Linked DNA regions of Ammoniphilus sp. CFH 90114. The main gene of each other region encodes a partner of the protein of the gene in region 2 in a complex. Links are inferred from orthologs where the notes say so. Each region holds a gene or a part of one and is shown on either strand. Other genes may lie near its edges.

Region 1 (11,381 bases), on a different replicon or contig from region 2:
CGTTCACGCTCCATCTTCTTCTGATATTGGGACACCAGCTGTCTAACTCCCTGTCTGGTGTCACCGGCAAGGGCAAGTAGTAAGTCGGGATGAACATCTTCATTTAAAATATCTTTAATTTCTTTTATCGTTTTACTATGTAGATCAACCATGATGCTTCTTTCCTTTCTTAACCATGTGAAACTAAAAAAACGTACAGGAAGATCCTGTACGTTCATTGTATCATGTTTCTGCTAGCTCAGGCCGCAGGATTTCAATGGAGAATTGATCATCCGGCCTCTCTAGAGATATTAACCCCATCTTTCCAGAGCGTAGTTCACGGAGAATAAGCTGGGCTACTTTGTCATAATCGACTTGGCCTCTTCCCATAATACACCCGCGTTTTCTTCCAATCTCCTCTAGAAGCTCAATCCGATCTTCGGGGATATCCTTCATCTTGAATCGTTCAAGCAACTGGTCAGGATAATACATACGCATATATTCCGTGACAAATAAAGATACTTCACCGACATCCAAGATTTCATCCTTTATCGCTCCACTTGCAGCGAGTCTGTAACCAACAAGCTGATCTTCGAATTTTGGCCAGAGGATCCCTGGCGTATCCAACAAATCTAGCCCATCCGTCATCTTCACCCACTGTTGAGACTTGGTTACAGCGGGTCTGTCTCCTGTCTGGGCTACCTTCTTCCCAGCGAGACGGTTAATGAGGGAAGACTTGCCTACATTCGGTATACCTAAGATCATTACCCGTACTGCACGATCGTTCATCCCTTTTGCACGGCGCTTTTCCATTACAGGTTCTACTAACTTCCTGCACTGATCAGGAATCTTTTGTACGCCTTTTCCTGAAAGAGCATCAATGCCTAATGCTGCCAGACCTATGGAACGAAAATATTCGATCCACTGATCAGTAATCTTTGGATCAGCCAGATCAGTCTTATTTAAAAGAACTAATCTCGGTTTATCTTTCACAATTTCATCGATCATCGGATTACGACTTGATAAGGGTAATCTTGCGTCTAAGAGCTCAATTACCACATCAATGAGTTTCAGTTTTTCCGTTACTTGTCTTCGGGCTTTAGCCATATGCCCCGGAAACCACTGAATGGTCATATACTACTCACCTGCTTATTATTTGTCTGTTTTATTTGGGAAGCGAAAATCTGGTAAAGGCCAGAACACCACATCAGCTCTTCCTACAACGGTATCTAGGGGAACCGTACCTATAGCACGGCTATCTTTACTATTTCTTCTATTATCCCCCATTACAAAGATTTCACCCTCAGGAACATCAATTGGTCCAAAATCACCTGTTAGCGGATAACCCTCATTCAGGGCTTGCTGTTTAAACTCATCAAGGTAAGGTTCATCTACTGGTTGATCATTAAGATAGAGCTGATCTTCCCTCATCTCAATCTTATCACCGCCAACGGCTATCACTCGTTTGATATAATCTCGTTCCTTCGTAGCATGGAACACGATGATGTCCCCACGGGATGGTTCTTGAATGAAATAAATAAGCTTCGTAACAATTAAGCGTTCCCGATCATGCAGGGTCGGCATCATGGAAGTTCCGTCCACCACAAAAGGAGCAAACAAGAAGGAACGAATAACAAAAGCTAGAACAACCGCAATGGCTAATGCCTTCAACCACTCCCACACTTCGTTCTTGGGCTTCTCTTGCTTGAGCGTTTGTTCTTGTTGGTTGGTGTCTTGATGTTCCATGCCTTCTCCTCCCTAAAAACTCGATATAATAAATGATATGTAAAATTTCACATCAACATTAACAAACTTCCGTATAAGCTGAAAAAAGGAGCTTGAACCCAAGCTCCTTTCAACATTATCTGCGGCGATCTTTGATACGTGCTGCCTTACCCACACGGTCACGTAGGTAGTAAAGCTTCGCACGACGAACCTTACCAAAACGAACCACTTCGATCTTATCGATCTTAGGGGAGTGCAACGGCAATGTACGCTCAACACCTACTCCGTAAGAGATCTTACGAGCAGTGAAAGTTTCGCTTACCCCTGTTCCACGACGCTTGATAACCACGCCTTCAAAAAGCTGGATACGCTCGCGCTGTCCCTCGATAACCTTTACGTGTACACGTACAGTGTCTCCAGGACGGAATGCAGGAATGTCAGACTTCAAGTGTTCTTGAGTAATTTCGCGAAGAATTTGCTTCATATTATTTCCTCCTTCCAACCAGCGTTCATATCGTGAGGTAAGGACTTAAGTCTTCTCAAACGACAGCGGACCACCGTAATACGGGCCAAAAGCCCAACAAAAAATATTCTAACACAGTTAAACTTGCTTTTCAACCTAAAGCTTTTCCCTATTTTTGTACTTCTTTTTTTACCTCATCCAATAATTTTACCAATTCAGGTCTTTCCTTCAACACTTCCTTAAGGAGTTCAGGTCTTCGTTGCAAGGTTCGTTTGAGCGACTCTTTTTTTCTCCATTCCTCGATCTTCGCATGATGTCCTGAAAGTAAGATATCAGGAACCTTCCATCCCCTAAATTCTGCCGGTCTGGTATAGTGCGGATGTTCTAACATTCCTGTGCTAAAAGAATCGGTATGAGCAGATACTTCATTTCCAAGGGCACCTGGCATTAGTCTTACAATACTATCTATGATCGTCATCGCTGGAAGCTCCCCACCGGTCAATATGAAGTCACCTATGGATATTTCATCGGTAATCAGATGCTCACGTATCCGCTCATCATATCCTTCATAATGTCCACACAGAAAGATCAAGTGATCTTCCGTTGCCAGCTCTTCGGCTTTCTTCTGGGTATAGCGCTCTCCTTGGGGACACATGAGGATGACTCTAGGCTTCTTCCCTATCGTTTCCGTTAATGATTCAACAGCATGAAACAGCGGTTCAGGCCGAAGCACCATACCTGCTCCGCCACCGTAGGGGTAATCATCGACTTGTCCATGTTTATTAACAGAGAATTCCCGAAAATTCAGGGCTCGAAATTGAACAAGTCCTTTTTCTGCTGCCTTTCCAAGAATACTGCTGCCAAGTACCCCTGAAAACATCTCAGGAAACAAGGTTAATATATCAATACGCACCTACATCAACCCTTCCATGATATGAGCGGTTATTTTCTTATTGGCGATATCGACATTGAGAATACAGTCTTCGATGTAAGGCAATAAGACTTCCTTTCCTTCTTTCGTTTTTACTACCCATACATCATTTGCTCCTGTTGTGATAATTTCTTTCACTAAACCTAACTGATTCCCCTCATCTGTCCAAACTTCACACCCCATGATATCGTCATAGTAAAATTCGTCTTCCTCTAAATCCAATCTCTGGTCCTCTGCAACCTTTAGAGAACCACCCTTATATTTCTCAACGTCATTGATATTTCCGTATTCCTTAAGCTTTATAATATATGTATTTTTTTGTAGTCGGGCTGCCTCTACAGTAACGGTTAAGGGTTCTGATAGATTAGGGTGAAATAATAACAACTGACTTCCTTTTTTATAGCGTTCTTCAGGAAAATCCGTCACCGAGTGAATTTTCAGTTCTCCTTTTATACCATGGGTATTTGCAATCTTTCCAACCTCATAATAACGAGTCGACATTATTTCTCTCCTCCGTTTCGAATCTCAATCACAATTCCATCACGCACAATAATTTCACACTTTCCGATTAGTTTATCCCAATGATCCCCTACGCTTACCTCTACCTCACCGTCCAGTTGGGAATGGAGGATTTCCGACTCATCTGGCAAAAGGGAGAGCTGATGAAGCATTTCCTTGTACTGCTTCACTTTATCTAAACGTGCTTTTTCTTCTTTCTTTAACCGTTCTTGCACAATCTTTTGAGCTTCTGGACCTTTCTTTTGGGCTTCTAGGATCCATTTTTTACTTTGAAAATGCAATTGCTCCAACTCTACTTCGAATTTCCGAATATAGCCATTATACTCCTCCTGAAGATTCTTACGTAAATCAGGAGTAAGAATCATCTTAAGTAATACGGGGCGCTTAAGCTTCATAAGGATACCTCCTTATATATAAAAAGCTGGGAATATCCTTAAAGTTCAGGCATCCCAGCTTCTTGAGTGTTATACTATATCAATCGTAATTCGCTTATTTTCCTTCACGGCTGCCGCATTAACTACCGTACGCAAAGCCTTCGCTACGCGTCCTTGTTTGCCAATGACCTTGCCCATATCTTCCGCATGGACGGACAACTCAAATACGGTTAAGCGATCTTTATCTACTTCCTTGATGCGAACTTCTCCAGGGTGATCTACTAATGCTTTGGCAATTACTTCGATCAATGGCTTCACTTAGAGCCCTCCCTCAAGAATAATCTTTACTTCTGGTACTTAGCTTCGTGTACTTGCTTTAAGATTCCTGCTTTACTGAACAAGTTACGAACGGTGTCAGTTGGTTGAGCACCTGTTAACATCCACTTCACAGCTTTCTCTTGATCGATGTTTACTACAGCAGGTTGAGCAACTGGATTGTAGTATCCGATTTCTTCGATGAAACGTCCGTCACGAGGAGAACGAGAATCTGCTACTACTACACGATAGAAAGGAGTTTTCTTTGCACCCATACGCTTTAAACGAATTTTTACTGCCATAATTAATCTTGCCTCCTAAATGGTTTTGTTTAATTAGTTTTGTTGTTGTACTAGGACATAAAAGGAAATTTAAACATCCCTTTTCCCTTTTTCTTCTTGGCTTGGTCGGCCATCTTACCAAACTGCTTCATCATCTTCCGCATATCCTCAAATTGCTTAATGAATCGGTTCACTTCCTGTACAGTTGTCCCGCTTCCCTTAGCAATACGCTTTTTGCGGTTGGAATTCTTCAGTAGCTCTGGATTTTGCTTTTCTTCTGTCGTCATTGATTTCACGATGGCTTCAACACGGTTAATTGCCTTATCATCGATCTTCAAATCTTGCATGCCCTTCATCTTATTCATTCCGGGAATCATGCCTAGCAAATCCTCCAGAGGCCCCATCTTGCGAACCTGGGCCATCTGCTCAAGAAAATCTTCAAACGTAAATTCCGCCTTACGAAGTTTACGCTCCATTTCCTTGGCTTTTTCCTGATCCACAGCTTCTTGTGCCTTCTCAATTAAGGAAAGAACATCGCCCATTCCAAGAATTCTGGAAGCCATACGGTCCGGGTGGAATGGCTCTAATGCATCCATCTTCTCGCCCATCCCCGCAAACTTAATCGGCTTGCCTGTGACAGCCTTAACCGACAGTGCGGCACCGCCTCTTGTATCCCCATCAAGCTTGGTTAATACGACTCCTGTAAGTTCAAGCTGACTGTTAAAGCTTTCCGCTACATTCACTGCATCCTGACCTGTCATCGCATCGACTACAAGTAAAATCTCATGTGGATTAACAGAACTCCTTATGTCCTTCAACTCGTCCATTAGCGTCTCGTCAATATGAAGTCTACCGGCTGTATCAATGAGAACATAATCATGGTGATCCGCTTTAGCCTTCTCTATGGCTTGCTTTGCAATCTCGACAGGACTGACTTGGTCGCCAAGAGAAAACACCGGAACCTTTAACTGTTCACCAAGCACCTGTAGCTGCTTGATCGCGGCAGGTCGATAGATATCTCCTGCAACAAGGAGAGGCTTGCGGTTTTGCTTGAGAAGATGTTTGGCTAGTTTACCAGTCGTGGTCGTTTTCCCTGCACCTTGTAATCCAACCATCATAACGACAGTTGGGGGCTTATTGGCATGTGCAATCTTGCTCTGCGTTCCGCCCATAAGCTCTGTCAGTTCATCGTTCACCACTTTAATTACTTGTTGCCCTGGACTCAAAGATTTAAGAACCTCTTGTCCAATGGCGCGTTCCTTCACTTTGGCAACAAATTCCTTGACTACTTTAAAATTAACATCTGCTTCCAACAAGGCAAGGCGGACTTCCCGCATCATCTCGTTGACATCGTCTTCTGTCACTTTTCCTCTGCCTCGCAACCTGTCAAAGGTTGCCTGCAGTCGATTGGCTAAACTTTCAAAGGCCATGTTATGCCTCCTCACTCCATTCCAACTCAGCCAGTTCCTTAACTAAAGTCCGAATGTTCTCCGAGTCCCATTCAGGCGGATCAGAATCTAGAAGATCTAGAAGTCGATTGATTCTCGATTGCCTTTCTTGGTATCGGGACAACAATTGGAGCTTGTCTTCATATTGTTCTAGAACGATTTCCGTTCGCTTCACCTGGTCGTACACCGCTTGACGTGTTACTTCCATAACTTCAGCAATTTCACTCAAGGTAAGATCTTCCCTATAGTACATCTCGAGGAACTGCCTCTGTCGATCCTTAAGTATTGGACCATAGAAGTCGAATAATAGGTTTACCCGATTCGTTTTCTCGAGCATTGTATTCCCCCAAAGCTGAAGGATTGGTTAAAAATCTCTTACAGGAATCTATATTACTCATTTGCACATCGATTGTCAAGAAAAAAACTTTACGCGTTTGTTTCTTCTTCTACGGATGACTCATCCATAAACCCAGTGAACAAAGCATGTACAAACTGTTCAGGGTCGAATGGCTGCAAATCATCCATTTTCTCACCTAATCCTACATACTTTACAGGAGTTTTCAACTCATTACTGATAGCAATGACAATTCCACCTTTTGCGGTTCCATCAAGTTTAGTAAGTACAATTCCCGATACTTTGGTAGCTTCACCAAATGCTTTTGCTTGATTCATTGCATTCTGTCCTGTTGTCGCGTCTAGAACCAGCAGGGTTTCATGCGGAGCATCAGGTATCTCCCGGGCAATCACTCGGTAAACCTTATTCAACTCTTCCATCAGGTTGACTTTATTCTGCAATCTACCCGCTGTGTCACATAATAGGATATCAGCTCCTCTTGAACGAGCAGCAGCAATCCCATCATAGACAACTGCAGCTGGATCTGCCCCTGCTTGATGCTTCACTACCTCTACTCCAACACGCTGTCCCCACACTTCTAATTGCTCAATGGCCCCTGCACGGAACGTATCCCCTGCTGCGAGAATGACTTTTTTTCCTTGTTGTTTGAACATATGAGCCATCTTGCCTATTGTGGTTGTCTTCCCTACTCCATTAACCCCTACAAACATAATGATATTCAGACGTCCTTCTTGAATATGGAGTCCATAGTCTGCGGTATTCTCTTTAAAAAGACCCACTAGTTTTTCGGAGATAAGAGGCTTTAGCTGTCCTGCATCTTCTATTCGTTGTTTTTTGACTTCCTTGCGGAGATCATCGACTAGCTCCATTACCGTGTTCACACCGACATCTGCAGAGATCAGAATCTCTTCTAATTCTTCGAAGAACTCTTCATCGATTTTCTTGTAACGGCGCACGAGGTCTTCGACTTTCCCTACGACGGCATCCCTCGTCTTGGTTAAGCCGTCTTTAAATTTAACGGTAACTTCCTCAGTCTTTTGAGATATCGTATCTTTTAACTTTTTAAAAAAATTCATGATTAGTTTGCCCCCTTTATCCTTCACGCACTGATTACTTAGGCTGTTTCTGAGATAAATGACTTGTCCTCTAATTTTACCGAAACGAGTTTCGAAACGCCAAACTCTTGCATGGTTACACCATATAAGACATCTGCACCCTCCATCGTTCCTTTACGGTGAGTGACACAAATAAACTGAGTTTGCCCGCTAAATTGACGTAAATATTCAGCAAAACGATATACATTCGCATCATCAAGTGCTGCTTCTACTTCATCAAGTACACAGAACGGAACAGGTTTTACACGTAAAATAGCAAATAAAAGGGCAATGGCCGTTAAAGCCTTCTCCCCACCGGATAGAAGGGCTAAGTTTTGCAACTTTTTCCCAGGGGGTTGTGCAACGATATCAATCCCCGTTGTTAAGATTTGAGTAGGATCGGAGAGTTGCAAATCTGCTCTTCCCCCAACAAAAAGATGAGTAAATACCTGTTGAAACTCTCCACGAATTTGTTCAAAGGTTTCTAGGAATCTCCTCGACATCTCATCTTCAATATCCCCGATAACCTTATAGAGCGTTTGTTTCGCTTCGTCCAGATCACTACTTTGTCCCGTTAAAAATTGAAGTCGCTCGGATTGCCGTTCATATTCTTCAATAGCACCTAAATTTACGGATCCTAGTCCCTGAATTTGCTTTTTTAAAGAATTCACTAGTTCTCCTGTTGCTAGTGGATCAACTGGCAGCTCATACCTTTCTTTAGCGAGTTCATATGTTAATTCGTACTCTTCTTGCAGCTTGGCAAGGACATTGTCCAACTCTACATCATAACGACCGGCTTTCATCTCTTCTTTATGTAGACGATCCTCTAATTCTTTAATTTGTTTCCTGCTTCCCTTAGTCTCAATTTCTAGGATTTCGATCTGCTGCATCGTCTCCGCTCGTTCTTGCTTAAGGACAAGGAGTTGTTGACCGACCTCTTCTTTTTCCGTTCGAAACTGTTGAATCACCCGATCTAACTGTTCTTCGCTATCTAAGTTTCCTTCCATCAAATCTTGAAGGTTCTTAATATATTCTTCACCATTATTCCATTCTGCACGATGAGTTTGTGACTCTTCTTTGAGCCTTTGAATAATTGTACTCACCGCTTCCTTCTGCTTCCGTAACTCCGCGGATCTGACCTTCAGATTCGTAATGACATTGGAATACTCTTCTTTACTATGTTGCAAATGAGAGCGATGTGTCTCAATATCACTAATCCGCTGCTTTAGAGCCCCTTCTTCCTCAGCCCAAGTCCTTAATTGCTCCTCAAGCGTTAGTTTTCGTTCCTGGTGGAACCTCTCTTCTTCCGTGACCGCTTTCCATTCGTTATCTAGGACTTTCTTGCGCTCACTATAGTTTTGGGCTTCCATATCAATTTGGCTTAATCGGCCTTTAGCTTCCTGCTCTTGCAGGCGATATTGTTCTCCCTGTAAACGTTGCTGTTCTTGCTCTTGTCCCATGTCAGTTAATTCTTGATTAAGTTTCGCTAACGCAAGGACTAGGGTCTGTTTCTCTTCTGTCGTAGTTTGCAGGGCTTGTTCTAGTTCTTCTAATTGTCGCGAGCGTCCTAGGAGATTGGTGCTTTTTTGTTGTACAGTACCCCCAGTCATCGCCCCTCCAGGGTTAACTACATCTCCGTCTAACGTCACAAAGCGATATCTGTATCCTGTTTTTCTAGCCGCTTGGTTGGCCTGCTCGAGAGTTTCCGTTACGATGACAGAACCAAGCAAGTTCTCACTGATATGTTGATACTTCTCCTCACATTGAACGAGGTCGGATGCTACCCCCACAATCCCTTTCAATTGAAGAAGTTGGGTTTCATCCTGTCGACTTACACGTCTTGAGCGAATGACATCAAGAGGAAGAAATGTAGCTCGACCCAGACGTTTCTCTTTTAACCACTGGATGGCTTTTCTCCCCGCAGCCTCATTATCCACTACGACATGCTGCAAAGACCCACCTAACGCAACCTCTAAAGCCGTCTCGTATTGTGAAGGGACAGAAAGAAGTTCAGCAATCGCTCCTTGGATACCAGGAAATCCATTTTCTCTTGCTTTCAAAATTTCCTTGACCCCCTGCATAAAGCCTGTAAAGGCTGATTGCATTTCTTGCAGCACGTCTCTTCGTGAAGACAAGGAGTCCATTTTTTGCTCAAGTTTGCGAAGGGAAATTGACTGCTCCTCTTTGAGGTTTTGCTTTTCCTTATACTTTTGTACCCCTTGTTTGTAGGCGCTTAGACATTGATCGATAGCTGTAGCTGTCTGATGGAGTTGTTTCTGTGCTTCTTCTTTCTTCGAGTTAACCTCAGATTGCATACGATCCAAAATCTCTAGCTGCTCCTTTAACTTCTCTCGCTTCCTTAGGGACTGCTCAATCGCTTGTTCACAGTGTCGTAGATCATTTTTGCTGGAAGCGACCTGATTTAGAAGTTCAATATAGTCACTTTTTAGCTGTTCTACATCTGTCGCTAATCCCTTTGTTACCTCTCCTAACAACCCTTCTTGAGCTTTAAGTTGTTGCTCTACACTTTCCCATTCAGTATGCAGTTCTTTAAGCCGCTGATCTTCCTTCTCTGCTTGTTTGTTTAATTCTTCGATGCGGCCTTTGAGTTGGCTTTGTTTTTCTACAGCTAATTTATGATTTTCTCTAACATTCTTTTTCCGTTCGCGGAGAACTTCTCTTTTTCCTTCCGTTTTTTCTACTTCCTCACTGACATGAAGAAGCTTTACTTGCCATTGTTCAAGCAATTCATCCTGTTCACTCATTTTCCATCGCCAGCTAGATAGTTCTGCATCGAGTGCACTTAATTCTGATGACTTTACGGCATGCTGTTCTTTAAATTGTAATACTTGTTTTTTTGTTTCATTCCAGAGCAAATTAACGTTTTCAATTTGGTGAACATAAAGCCCTATTTCCTGCTCCTTAAGCTGTTTTTTGAGCGACAGAAAATGCTTGGCTTTATTCGCCTGTTCTTGTAATGGTTCAATTTGGTCAGAGATCTCTGAAATAATATCTGTAATTCTCACCAGATTAGCTTCTGTTTCATCTAATTTCTTTTCTGCTTCCTTCTTGCGTGCTTTATATTTAACTATTCCTGCCGCTTCCTCAATGATTCCTCGGCGGTCTTCTGATTTTGTGCTTAAGATTTCCTCGATTCGTCCTTGTCCAATAATAGAGTAAGCTTCCTTCCCTACTCCCGTATCCATAAATAACTCAATAATATCTCTGAGACGGCAGGATTGCTTATTGATGTAATACTCACTTTCACCCGAACGATATACCCTACGACTAATCGTCACTTCACTATAATCAATCTTTAAAGTATGATCGGAATTATCTAGTGTCAAGGATACTTCACAATAATTAACTGGTTTACGGGCATCGCTCCCGGCAAAAATAATATCTTCCATTTTACTTCCCCGAAGAGATTTTGCACTCTGCTCTCCTAGTACCCAACGAATCGAATCGGATATATTACTTTTTCCGCTTCCATTTGGTCCTACGACAGCCGTTACTCCTGGTACAAACTCCAGCTCTGTCCGGTTGGCAAAGGATTTAAAGCCTATTAATTCTAGGCGTTTTAAGTACATGTCCCTTCCCCCTACCCCAATGTATGTAAACTTCATGATGTTTTCTATGTGTGGACCTGACTATTTTATCATACTTTAGCCATAACCATAAGAAGACAAAGAATCCAGTCTATTGGTCAACTGGATTCTAAGGAGGATAACTGATATTTACTTATGTCTTCTTGCTTCCAAATACACTCGATTTCATGGCGAGGCAGAGAGCGGTCTAGGACAAGCTGTGGAGATGAAGGCTTGCATGCTTCAAGAAATCCCTTCCAATTACGTCCCTGACTTCCTCTTACAGCTGTTTCATCTGCTGGATGAATGC
Region 2 (9,930 bases):
TGAAGCTAAGGATCAAGGAATAATTAAACACATCAGTATTAGCGGGCATACCAATCCCAAGGTTCAACTTGAAGCGATACGTCGCTATCCGTTTGATAGTGTTCTAGTGGCCTTATCCGCTTTGGATCACCATATCTACAGCTTCCTCCACGAATTTGTGCCTTCTGCCAAAGAACAAGGAGTAGCCGTCATTGGTATGAAGGTCATGGCACTGGGGAAGCTCGTTCCTTGGTATGAAAAAGCTCTCCGCTATACACTAGGCCTCCCCATCTCTACAACCATTGTAGGAATGGAGTCGATGGAACAGCTCGAAAAGAATCTGGCCATTGCCAAAGATTTTAGACCTCTATCTGAAGAAGAACAGCTTGAGTTCTTTAAAGACATTATGCATCTCGTGAGACCCGATGTTCTGCGTTGGAAATCAGATAACTGGGCTGAAGCTAAAAATTGGGCCATTCGCTCGAAGGCTTGAGTTTCAGTTAGACTACGCCAAAGACCATCGTTACGATAAAGATGGATGCGACAATCCCGGCAACGTCTGCAAGTAGCCCAACCTTTAGGGCGTATAAGGAGTTGCGTATGCCAATGGCTCCAAAATACACGGTTAAGACATAAAGCGTAGTATCTGTAGAGCCTTGCATGGTTGATGCTAATCTTCCTAGGAAGGAATCAGGTCCATGAGTGGCCATAATATCAGTCGTTACAGCCAAGGCCCCTGCACCGCTGATCGGTCGCAAAAGGGCAAGAGGGAGAATGTCTCCCGGTATATGCAGAAGGTCTAAGAGTGGTTTGCAAAGGGATGTAATCATATCCAGTGCTCCAGACTGACGAAAGATCGAAACAGCGACAAGCATACCCACTAGATGAGGAATAATTTTAATGGCAGTTCCGAAGCCTTCCTTAGCTCCTTCCGTGAAAGACTCATATACCGGGACCTTTTTATACATTCCATAGACTAATATGGTGGCTAGTATAAGAGGTATTGCCCATACGGAGGCATAACTAATAAGTTCGTACAAGGTCCTTTCACCCCTTCGTCCGAGTTCGGCGGGTTCTATAACGATAGTACTTGTCAAAAAGAATAGCCACACCTGTAGAAACAAACGTTGCAAAAAGTGTCGTACCTACAATCTCTACTGCATTGGTGGATTCATAGTTAAGTCGAATCGCAATGATCGTGGTTGGAATCAGGGTAATACTTGAGGTATTTAACGCAAGCAGCGTACACATAGCTGGAGTGGCTGTTCTTGGATCGGGACTAAGCTTTTGAAGTTCTTGCATCGCCTTAATCCCCATCGGTGTTGCTGCGTTGCCAAGTCCTAACATATTGGCACTCATGTTGGATAAGATATAACCCATAGCAGGGTGATCCCTAGGCACGTCTGGAAACAAGAACCGAGCAATCGGACTTAATAGCCTTTGCAACTTCTTTAGTAATCCTGAATCTTCAGCTATTTTCATCATTCCTAACCAAAAAGCAAGAATACTGATTAAACCAAAACAGACAGTCACTCCTGTTTTAGCCCCCTCAAAGGCTGCTGCACTGACGACTTCAATTTTTCCGTTTATGCCTGCAACAACAATCCCTATAAGGATCAGTCCCAGCCATATGTAGTTCACCATTTATAAGCCCCCCAGATGAGCGACTTAAGAGTGGACAGAATCTCGCTCAGACGGCTTACCTGCAGTCCAGTTCCCGAGGTACTCCTTTCTTCACCTGAATAAACTAAACCAATTCGTCCGATTTGTTGATCACCCAGATAGATATGTAAGTACCCTGCTACTCCGCCTGGCAGCATTTCTTTATAGCCGTCTTCCATCTTAACAACCTTACGAATTTTATTCTCTTCTCCACCCGCCAGAGGATAATTGAACGAATTGACCGTAACTAATCCCTTGTCCGTATCCACTGGTTCCTTTTCGCCTACAATTTCAGTGCGACTAAATTGTTTGAAGCCGTAATCCAACAAACGAGAATGATCACTCCAATCGTCCGGAGCATTCAAGGTAACAACTGCGATCTGCCTTCCATCTCTTGTCGCGGAAGAAACGAGGCATCTCTTCGCTAGCTTCGTATAGCCGGTTTTGACTCCATCTGCTCCGTTATAGAGATTAAGCATCTTATTTTTATTGATTAGCTTACGGTCCCATTTCTCCCCGTGTTGCGGAATTTTCATGACCTTGGTTGATACAATCTTTCTGAAATCCTCATTACGCAGAGCATAAGCCGAAATTTGTGCCATGTCTACCGCCGAGGAAAAATGCTGATTACTATCATCCAAACCATGAGGATTCGTAAAGTGAGTTTGCCTTAGACCCAGATATTCCACTTTTTCATTCATTAACCGGGCAAATCCTTCTAACGAACCACCAATGTGATCCGCAATCGTTACCGCTGCATCATTTCCCGAGCGAAGCATTAAGCCATAGAGCAGATGCTCAAGGGTTAGCTTCTCCCCGTGGCGCAAATAGATAGAAGAGCCCTCCGTTCCTATTGCATAATCCGGCACGGTTACCATCTCATCTAATTTTCCTTCTTCAATGGCTACAATGGCGGTCATGATCTTAGTGAGACTTGCTACTCGCATTTTTTCCTGACCTTGCTTCTCGTATAAAATCCTCCCTGACTCCACATCAATAACAGCAGCAGCTTGGGCAGAGACCGAAGGTGCTGCCTCCGCAACAGGGATTGCAAATAAAGATAGAATATATGCAAATAAAATCAATTGCGCTGTTCGTTTTTTCCCCCGATACATTTTATCCTCCTTACATCAAGCAGTTTGTACAAGTATATGCTTATCCCATTTTGATATGTCACATTGGATGAGGATGAAGAAAACAGACAAAAACAAAAAAAATAACCGGACTCTTACGTCCGGTTATTTTTTATAAAAAGCTATTAAGCAGCCTCGTACATCGCTTCAATCTTGTCGTGGATTTCCTTATCGGTCATTCCACTCTTCACTAAGTGAATGAAAAGAGCTTCTACCCAGATTTGTGCACGCTGAGAGATTTTCTTGTACTTTTTGGCTTCAGCGAATTTGCGCTGTGCACGAGAATCACTGTTGGTTTTGATGTTATCCATGATAAAGAGGGCCCAAAGAGCTTGCTCTTGATCATATTGTTGATATTCCTTTTCAAGAAGAGACAGAACTTCCTTATAATAGCTATCAAACTCTTTGAACTCAATTTCTTCTTCCATCTTTAAGTAATTTAACATCTGATCATATAGATTTTGAATCATATTTGACACTCCTCCACGTTAACTAAGAACATATTATACCAGAAACAAATTTTGCACTGCAAAAGATTTCTCTACGCTTTTTCCTTTAATTTTTGGAAAATCAGATCTACCTCTTGTTCTACTTCTTCGTCCACCGCAATGGATGGCATGGGTGGCAAGTCGTTTATAGATTTAAGTCCAAAGTAGTCCATGAACTCCTTCGTTGTACCATAAAGGATAGGACGTCCTGCTGTCTCTGCCCTTCCCCTTTCTTGAATCAGCTTCTTGCTCATTAATGTATTAATCGCCTTCTCACACTTGACTCCACGAATATCCTCAATCTCGGCACGGGTAATAGGCTGTTTATACGCAATAATCGCTAAGGTTTCTAAAGCAGCTTGAGACAGAGTAGCATGAGTTGGGGAACTAGCTAATCTCTCGAAATAGACGGCATGCTCAGGTAGGGTGGTTAATTGGAAGGCACCCGCAATCTCAATAATTTGTAAGCCGCGGCCGGATTCTTTAAACTCCTTTTGCATCTCATGGAGCATGTCCAACACACTAGCTTCCTCTACTTCTAGAATCTCCGCTATCGTTTTCGCATCTATTCCTTCATCCCCAGATACAAAGAGCAAACCCTCCATCACTGCTTTACTTTCATTCAACCTATCCACGGTGGGCTCCTCCCTTGCTTAGAGAAATCAGTATGTCATCGAAGAGAGCGTTTTGTTCGCATACAATTTCATGCTTTCTCATCATCTCTAAGATGGCCATAAAGGTCGTGACAATCTCAGCCTTGATAGGAGATTCAGCAAATAGTTTAGAAAACGGGATCGTGCCTTTCATAGACAGTAGATCACGAACTTCTCTCATTCTATCTTTTACAGACACCTCATCGCGGTGAACCCTTGACATAGGTTTAGATTCAGAGTTTCCTGACTTCGTAAAGACTTTTGATAAAGCATCCATGAGATCATACAATGTTACATCGGCTACAGGATTCTCTTCTACAATAGACATGTAGGCTGTTAAGTCCTCAGGAGTGCGAGTAAAGATTTTACTTCTGCCAATCTCCCGGTGCTTAAGTTCATCTGCTAGAGACTTAAATTTCTTGTACTCTAGTAATCGTTCAACAAGTTCCATTCTTGGGTCATATTCTTCTTCTAAATCTAACATCGGCTGAAAGGCAGGCTCTTCCTTTCTTGGAAGAAGCAGCTTGCTCTTGATTTCCAACAAGGTGGCAGCCATAACCAAGAACTCGCTGGCTATGTCTAGCTGAAATTCCTGCATGATATAGAGGTAATTCATATATTGTTCCGTTATAAGCGTAATCGGAATATCATAGATATCTACTTCGGCTTTATCAATTAAGTGAAGGAGAAGATCTAGAGGTCCTTCGAATGTATTCAGCTTTACTTCATAAGCCATCGTCGTCATCCTCGCCTGCTTCTTTTGGGCTGATGACTATTATACAACAAATTTTGTCGTTTAGAATAGATTAAAATAGCTGGTTACTATAATAAAGAGCCCACGAACAATCACGTCGTGAGCTCTAAAGAATCTTAAGCTTCTACAATGGTTACTTCTTTCATTTTATCGCCTTGCTTAATATCGTCTACGTACTCCATTCCCTCAACTACTTTTCCGAAGACGGTATGTACGCCATTCAAGTGTGGTTGCGGCTCATATACGATAAAGAATTGGGAACCACCCGTATTTTTTCCAGCATGCGCCATAGATAGAGAACCACGCTCATGCTTATGAGGATTACCTTGTGTTTCGCATTTAATCGTATACCCAGGGCCACCTGTACCCGTACCATGAGGGCATCCGCCTTGAGCTACGAATCCAGGAATGACACGGTGGAAGTTTAGTCCGTTATAGAATCCTTCTTTAATAAGTTTCTCGAAGTTCTCTACTGTTCCAGGTGCTTCATTCTCAAATAGTTCAACCTTAACTTGTCCACCTTTTTCCAAATCAATCACTGCATATTTACTCATATGTAACAGCACTCCTTTACCATTATGTAGACATACTACTTGATTATACGATAATCCAACTAAAAAAGAAAACCGGTACAGCGTGTACCGGTCCTTCGGGCTTACTTCGTGATCATCATACTGGCTGGAATTCGATCCTTCTTCACGATGTCATCGTAAGTTTCGCGTTCAACAACAATCTCAGCATTGCCGTCTTTTACAAAGACAACAGCAGGACGAGTAATCCGATTATAATTATTTGCCATGGCATAGCCATAGGCTCCCGTACAAGATACAGCTAGAATATCCCCGGAGTTCACCGTCGGAAGGTTGATATCCCAGATCAACATATCTCCTGATTCACAGCACTTGCCTGCGACAGAAACCAAGTCGTCTGCTGCTTCTCCCGCACGGTTAGCCAGCATGGCCTCATAGCGTGATTGATACAAGGCTGGGCGGATATTATCGGTCATTCCTCCGTCCACAGAGATATACTTGCGAATTCCAGGAATCGTCTTAACGGACCCTGTCTTATACAGCGTAGTTCCTGCATCACCCACAATACTGCGACCTGGTTCAATCCAGATCTCTGGGAGTGTATAATGGGCTTCTTGGAATTGCTTGCGTACCTCATTAGTAATCGATTGTATATATTCTCCAGCCTTCAGAGGAGTGTCTTCATTCGTATAACGAATACCAAATCCTCCACCAAGGTTAAGTACCTTCAATTCGTAACCGGTCTGCTGTCTTAAGTCAAATAGAAACTCAGACAACTTGGCAACAGCCGCGACAAACCCATTGGTTTCAAAAATTTGCGAACCAATATGAGAATGAATTCCAAGGACATTGAAGTATTCCATAGTTAGTGCCTGCTTCATGCCTTCCAACGCTTGCCCTTTAGTCACACTGAAACCAAACTTAGAATCATCTTGTCCTGTAGATATATATTCATGGGTATGCGCCGATACCCCAGGAGTCAATCGCAAAAGAATATTTACTTTTTTCTTTCGGTCTTTCGCCAGGGCATGAAGAAGTTCGAGCTCATAGAAATTATCTACAACAAAACAGCCAATTTCTGCATCAAGTGCCATTTCAATCTCATCGGGTGTTTTGTTGTTTCCATGAAAGTGAATACGGTCAGCAGGGAAGTCAGCCTTCAAAGCCGTGTATAACTCTCCTCCGGATACTACATCAAGAGAAAGACCCTCTTCTGCTACCAAACGGCACATGGCCATGGACATAAACGCTTTGCTTGCGTAAGCCACTTGGAACGAAAGGCCTGTATCCTTGAACGCATGCATAAAATCTCTACACTTTTGGCGGATTAGTACTTCATCATATACAAATAAGGGAGTACCGAACTTATTTGCAAGCTCTACTGTATCACAACCACCTATTTCAAGATGGCCTTGTTCATTTATTTTGCTAGTTCCATGTAGGTACACTTCCCTATCCCCTCCTCGGCCCGTATTTACGAAAAAAAGGCGCATAAAAACGCCATTTCATTTCAACATATATATCTATAAAATATACCACTATACTGTAAAAGTGACAACCTGTCTGCCTAATTGTCATCATGGCTATTGGCGCCAATTATTTTGCGGATGAACAATGCTCGGGCGCTTTTTCAGTGTAGGAACTGCCATCCTTACTAAGACATTTTTCATGGCACTCAAGTTAAAAGGAATAAATGGCCAAAGGTAAGGCGTATTCAGGGAAGTCGTTGTTACCAACATAATGACCAATAAAGTCGTTACAACCATGAACCCTGGTAACCCAAACACGAAGACTGCCGAAAGTAACAAAATCCTGACCATACGATTAGCAAGACTGAGTTCATAACTAGGGGTAGCAAACATCCCTATAGAAGCCACTGCCAAATATAGAATCGTCTCAGGCATAAATAATCCTACATTGATGGCTACTTCCCCGATGAGAATGGCAGCAATTAAACCCATTGCGGTAGCTAACGGTGAGGGAGTATGTACCGCAGCCAATCTCATGAGGTCAATCCCAATCTCAGCCAGAACAAATTGCCAAAATATAGGGATTGCTCCTGTTTCCCTCGGCCCGATAAACGCTAACTCGGCAGGTAAATAGCCTTTATTCATTGCATAGAATAACCAGATGGGGAGTAAAAATAAGGAAGCAAAGATCCCGAAGAACCGAACCCATCTGAGATATGCCCCAGCTATGGGCTTTTGACGATATTCTTCAGCGTGCTGGACATGATGGAAAAAGGTCGTTGGTGTAATCATCACACTTGGGGAAGTATCAACAAAAACTAAGACATGACCTTCTAATAGATGGATTGCAGCAACGTCTGGCCTCTCCGTATAACGTACTAATGGATAGGGGTTTAAATTTTTGCCTACAATAAATTCTTCAATAGTCTTTTCTGCCATCGGTATTCCGTCTATTTTAATTTCTTGCATTCTCTCTTTAAGAAGATCCACTAAACCAGGGTCAGCCACATCGTTTAAGTAGGCAATACAGACATCTGTTTTAGAACGGGTACCGACTTGGATCATTTCCATTCTCAATCTCTCGTCACGAATCCGTCTTCTAGTCAATGCTGTGTTAATAACTATATTTTCTATAAAACCGTCGCGTGCCCCACGTACAACCCGTTCCGTATCAGGTTCAGCAGGGCTTCGTCCGGGGTAGCTTCTAGCATCGATCAGTAATCCTTTATCCTCATCTTCAATAAGGAATAAGACTACACCACACATCACTTTATCTATCGCTTCATCGAAATTTTCTACGGTTTCAACCGACATATGCGTGGTATATCGTTCTAAAAAGTGTTTAATTGTATTTGGAACGACCTCTTCCCGCTTGAGATCCGACATTAAATTAGCCATTACGGTCATTAGCTTGGCGTCAATCAAACCATTCACATAAAAGAAGGCTACGTCTTTTTCGGCAAAATTCATCTCACGACACTTCATATCATAACTAACTTCCGATTGAATGCGTTCGTTAAGCAGTTTTTTGTTTAACTCTATTTTCTTAAAGAATTTCAAACCCTTTTTTATCGGGGCGCTACCTGTCTCGGCACCTCGGGTCTTATCCTTCTCTTTCTCAGGAGCTTTCGTTGCCAAGATACCCACTCCTCTCTAAGATGATTTCTACTGCTTTAGTAGTAACAGGCGCCCCATGGATATGATGATCACGTCCGTGCATCTTTCCGATATCCCCTACTCCTACAACAATCGGTACATTCAAACGACTTAGTACATCGACGGTATCCCCATCAATATGGGTCTTTCGATCACAATGTTCCACTCCATCTTTGTCAACAGAACATTGTGTTACCTGTGCATCGAGATTGACACATAGGTCGACATCGATCCCGTCCACCATAGGAGTGTTAGAAGCTACAGCAACGATACCCAATACATTCATATCAGGATGAGTAGCAACATATTCTAGAGCTCGTTCTCCATCCCCCTCACTTCCATTTCCATTATCATCAAACATTACAAGAACGGGATCATACTTTGCTCTCAACACTTGCTCCACAATCTCTTCACCTGTTAGAGGGGTAGGATTTCCACCTGACCTCGATATACAACGACCACCAATATTATGGGCTACAACTTCAATAGCTTTTTGCGCAACTTGATCTCCATCGGTAATAATAATGATGTCTCTCATGGTTGGTTTCATCTTTTTTCGTCACCCCTTCGGTTTAAAGACGAGTGCACCTAAAAATCCAAACACAATAGCGGAAGAGATACCGGCACTCGGCACTTCAAATATTCCTGTAACAATACCCACTAGCCCATTCGTCTCGGCCTCCGCCCATGCCCCATGGTACAAAGCATGTCCAAAGCTGGTTATTGGTACCGTCGCTCCTGCCCCCGCAAAATCAATCAGGGGATCATAAAGCCCAAGCCCATCTAGTACTACTCCAGCAACCACTAATGTACTCATCACGTGTGCAGGAGTCATCTTCGTTAGATCGAGCATAAGCTGGCCAATGAGACAAATTATTCCTCCGACAAGAAAGGCAATGAAATATTCACTCATCCTTCCTGCACTCCCTCCATGACCACTCCATGGGCTATACAAGGAATAGATTCACCTTGTTGAAAGCTTATTGGACTAAACAACGCTCCCGTTGCCACAACAAGTACTCTTCCAAATCTCCCATTTTGTAATCCATTCACGATATGGCTGTAAGTAACCACGGCACTAGAAGCACATCCACTGCCCCCTGAGAACACGTCCTGACTTGGACTGTATATCATCAGACCACAGTCGCTATAATGCGGTGTCATATCATACCCAAGATCCATCATCATATCCTTGAGAATGGCATAGCCAACCTTCCCTAGATCACCCGTAACAATTAAATCGTAGTCTTGAGGAGTCCGGTCCAGATCTTTAAAGTGTGTAGATATGGTATCCGCTGCAGCTGGCGCCATAGCACTTCCCATATCAAACGGATCCTTTATCCCGAGATCTGTTACCTTCCCTACGGTCGCATGCGTAATCCGGGGTCCACTAGCTCCTAACCCTACCACTGAGGCTCCTGCCCCCGTAACGGTAAACTGAGCATGAGGGGGCTTTTGTCCTCCATATTCCGTAGGGTAACGAAATTGCCTTTCTGCCGTTGAGTTATGGCTGCTGCATCCCGTTAACGCATACCTGACGAAACCTCCATCAACAAGAGCTGCCGCAAGAGCCAACCCTTCCATAGAGGTAGAGCAAGCACCAAAC

What was found.
Region 1: the proteins of EIZ39_RS06820 (region 2) and smc are in contact, whole or in part, in a crystal structure (PDB 3ZGX), measured with the Bacillus subtilis proteins. The link is inferred for Ammoniphilus sp. CFH 90114 from one-to-one orthologs.

The regions. Positions count from the first base shown.
Region 1 is NZ_SDLI01000001.1:459,484-470,864, reverse strand. The notes cover bases 7,305-11,381. They hold smc (chromosome segregation protein SMC), read right to left. Parts: upstream 11,075-11,381; coding sequence 7,505-11,074; downstream 7,305-7,504. Other genes in these bases: EIZ39_RS02420 (elongator complex protein 3), read right to left, coding at 11,191-11,381; ftsY (signal recognition particle-docking protein FtsY), read right to left, coding at 7,305-7,466. In the rest of the region: EIZ39_RS02485 (ribonuclease HII), read right to left, coding at 1-152; ribosome biogenesis GTPase YlqF, read right to left, coding at 223-1,113; lepB (signal peptidase I), read right to left, coding at 1,132-1,725; rplS (50S ribosomal protein L19), read right to left, coding at 1,841-2,188; tRNA (guanosine(37)-N1)-methyltransferase TrmD, read right to left, coding at 2,337-3,080; ribosome maturation factor RimM, read right to left, coding at 3,081-3,599; EIZ39_RS02455 (YlqD family protein), read right to left, coding at 3,599-4,012; EIZ39_RS02450 (KH domain-containing protein), read right to left, coding at 4,082-4,309; rpsP (30S ribosomal protein S16), read right to left, coding at 4,336-4,608; ffh (signal recognition particle protein), read right to left, coding at 4,659-6,017; EIZ39_RS02435 (putative DNA-binding protein), read right to left, coding at 6,019-6,372; more of ftsY, read right to left, coding at 6,462-7,304. UniProt on the Bacillus subtilis protein: Required for chromosome condensation and partitioning.
Region 2 is NZ_SDLI01000002.1:415,587-425,516, reverse strand. The notes cover bases 2,771-5,654. They hold EIZ39_RS06820 (segregation and condensation protein A), read right to left. Parts: upstream 4,652-5,654; coding sequence 3,890-4,651; downstream 2,771-3,889. Other genes in these bases: lysA (diaminopimelate decarboxylase), read right to left, coding at 5,325-5,654; EIZ39_RS06815 (peptidylprolyl isomerase), read right to left, coding at 4,786-5,223; scpB (SMC-Scp complex subunit ScpB), read right to left, coding at 3,316-3,867; EIZ39_RS06830 (hypothetical protein), read right to left, coding at 2,900-3,244. Outside these bases: EIZ39_RS06850 (aldo/keto reductase), read left to right, coding at 1-472; EIZ39_RS06845 (spore maturation protein), read right to left, coding at 480-1,019; EIZ39_RS06840 (nucleoside recognition domain-containing protein), read right to left, coding at 1,027-1,623; EIZ39_RS06835 (D-alanyl-D-alanine carboxypeptidase family protein), read right to left, coding at 1,617-2,756; more of lysA, read right to left, coding at 5,655-6,647; EIZ39_RS06805 (spore germination protein), read right to left, coding at 6,783-8,240; spoVAEA (stage V sporulation protein SpoVABEA), read right to left, coding at 8,287-8,874; spoVAE (stage V sporulation protein AE), read right to left, coding at 8,884-9,237; spoVAD (stage V sporulation protein AD), read right to left, coding at 9,234-9,930. UniProt on the Bacillus subtilis protein: Participates in chromosomal partition during cell division. May act via the formation of a condensin-like complex containing Smc and ScpB that pull DNA away from mid-cell into both cell halves.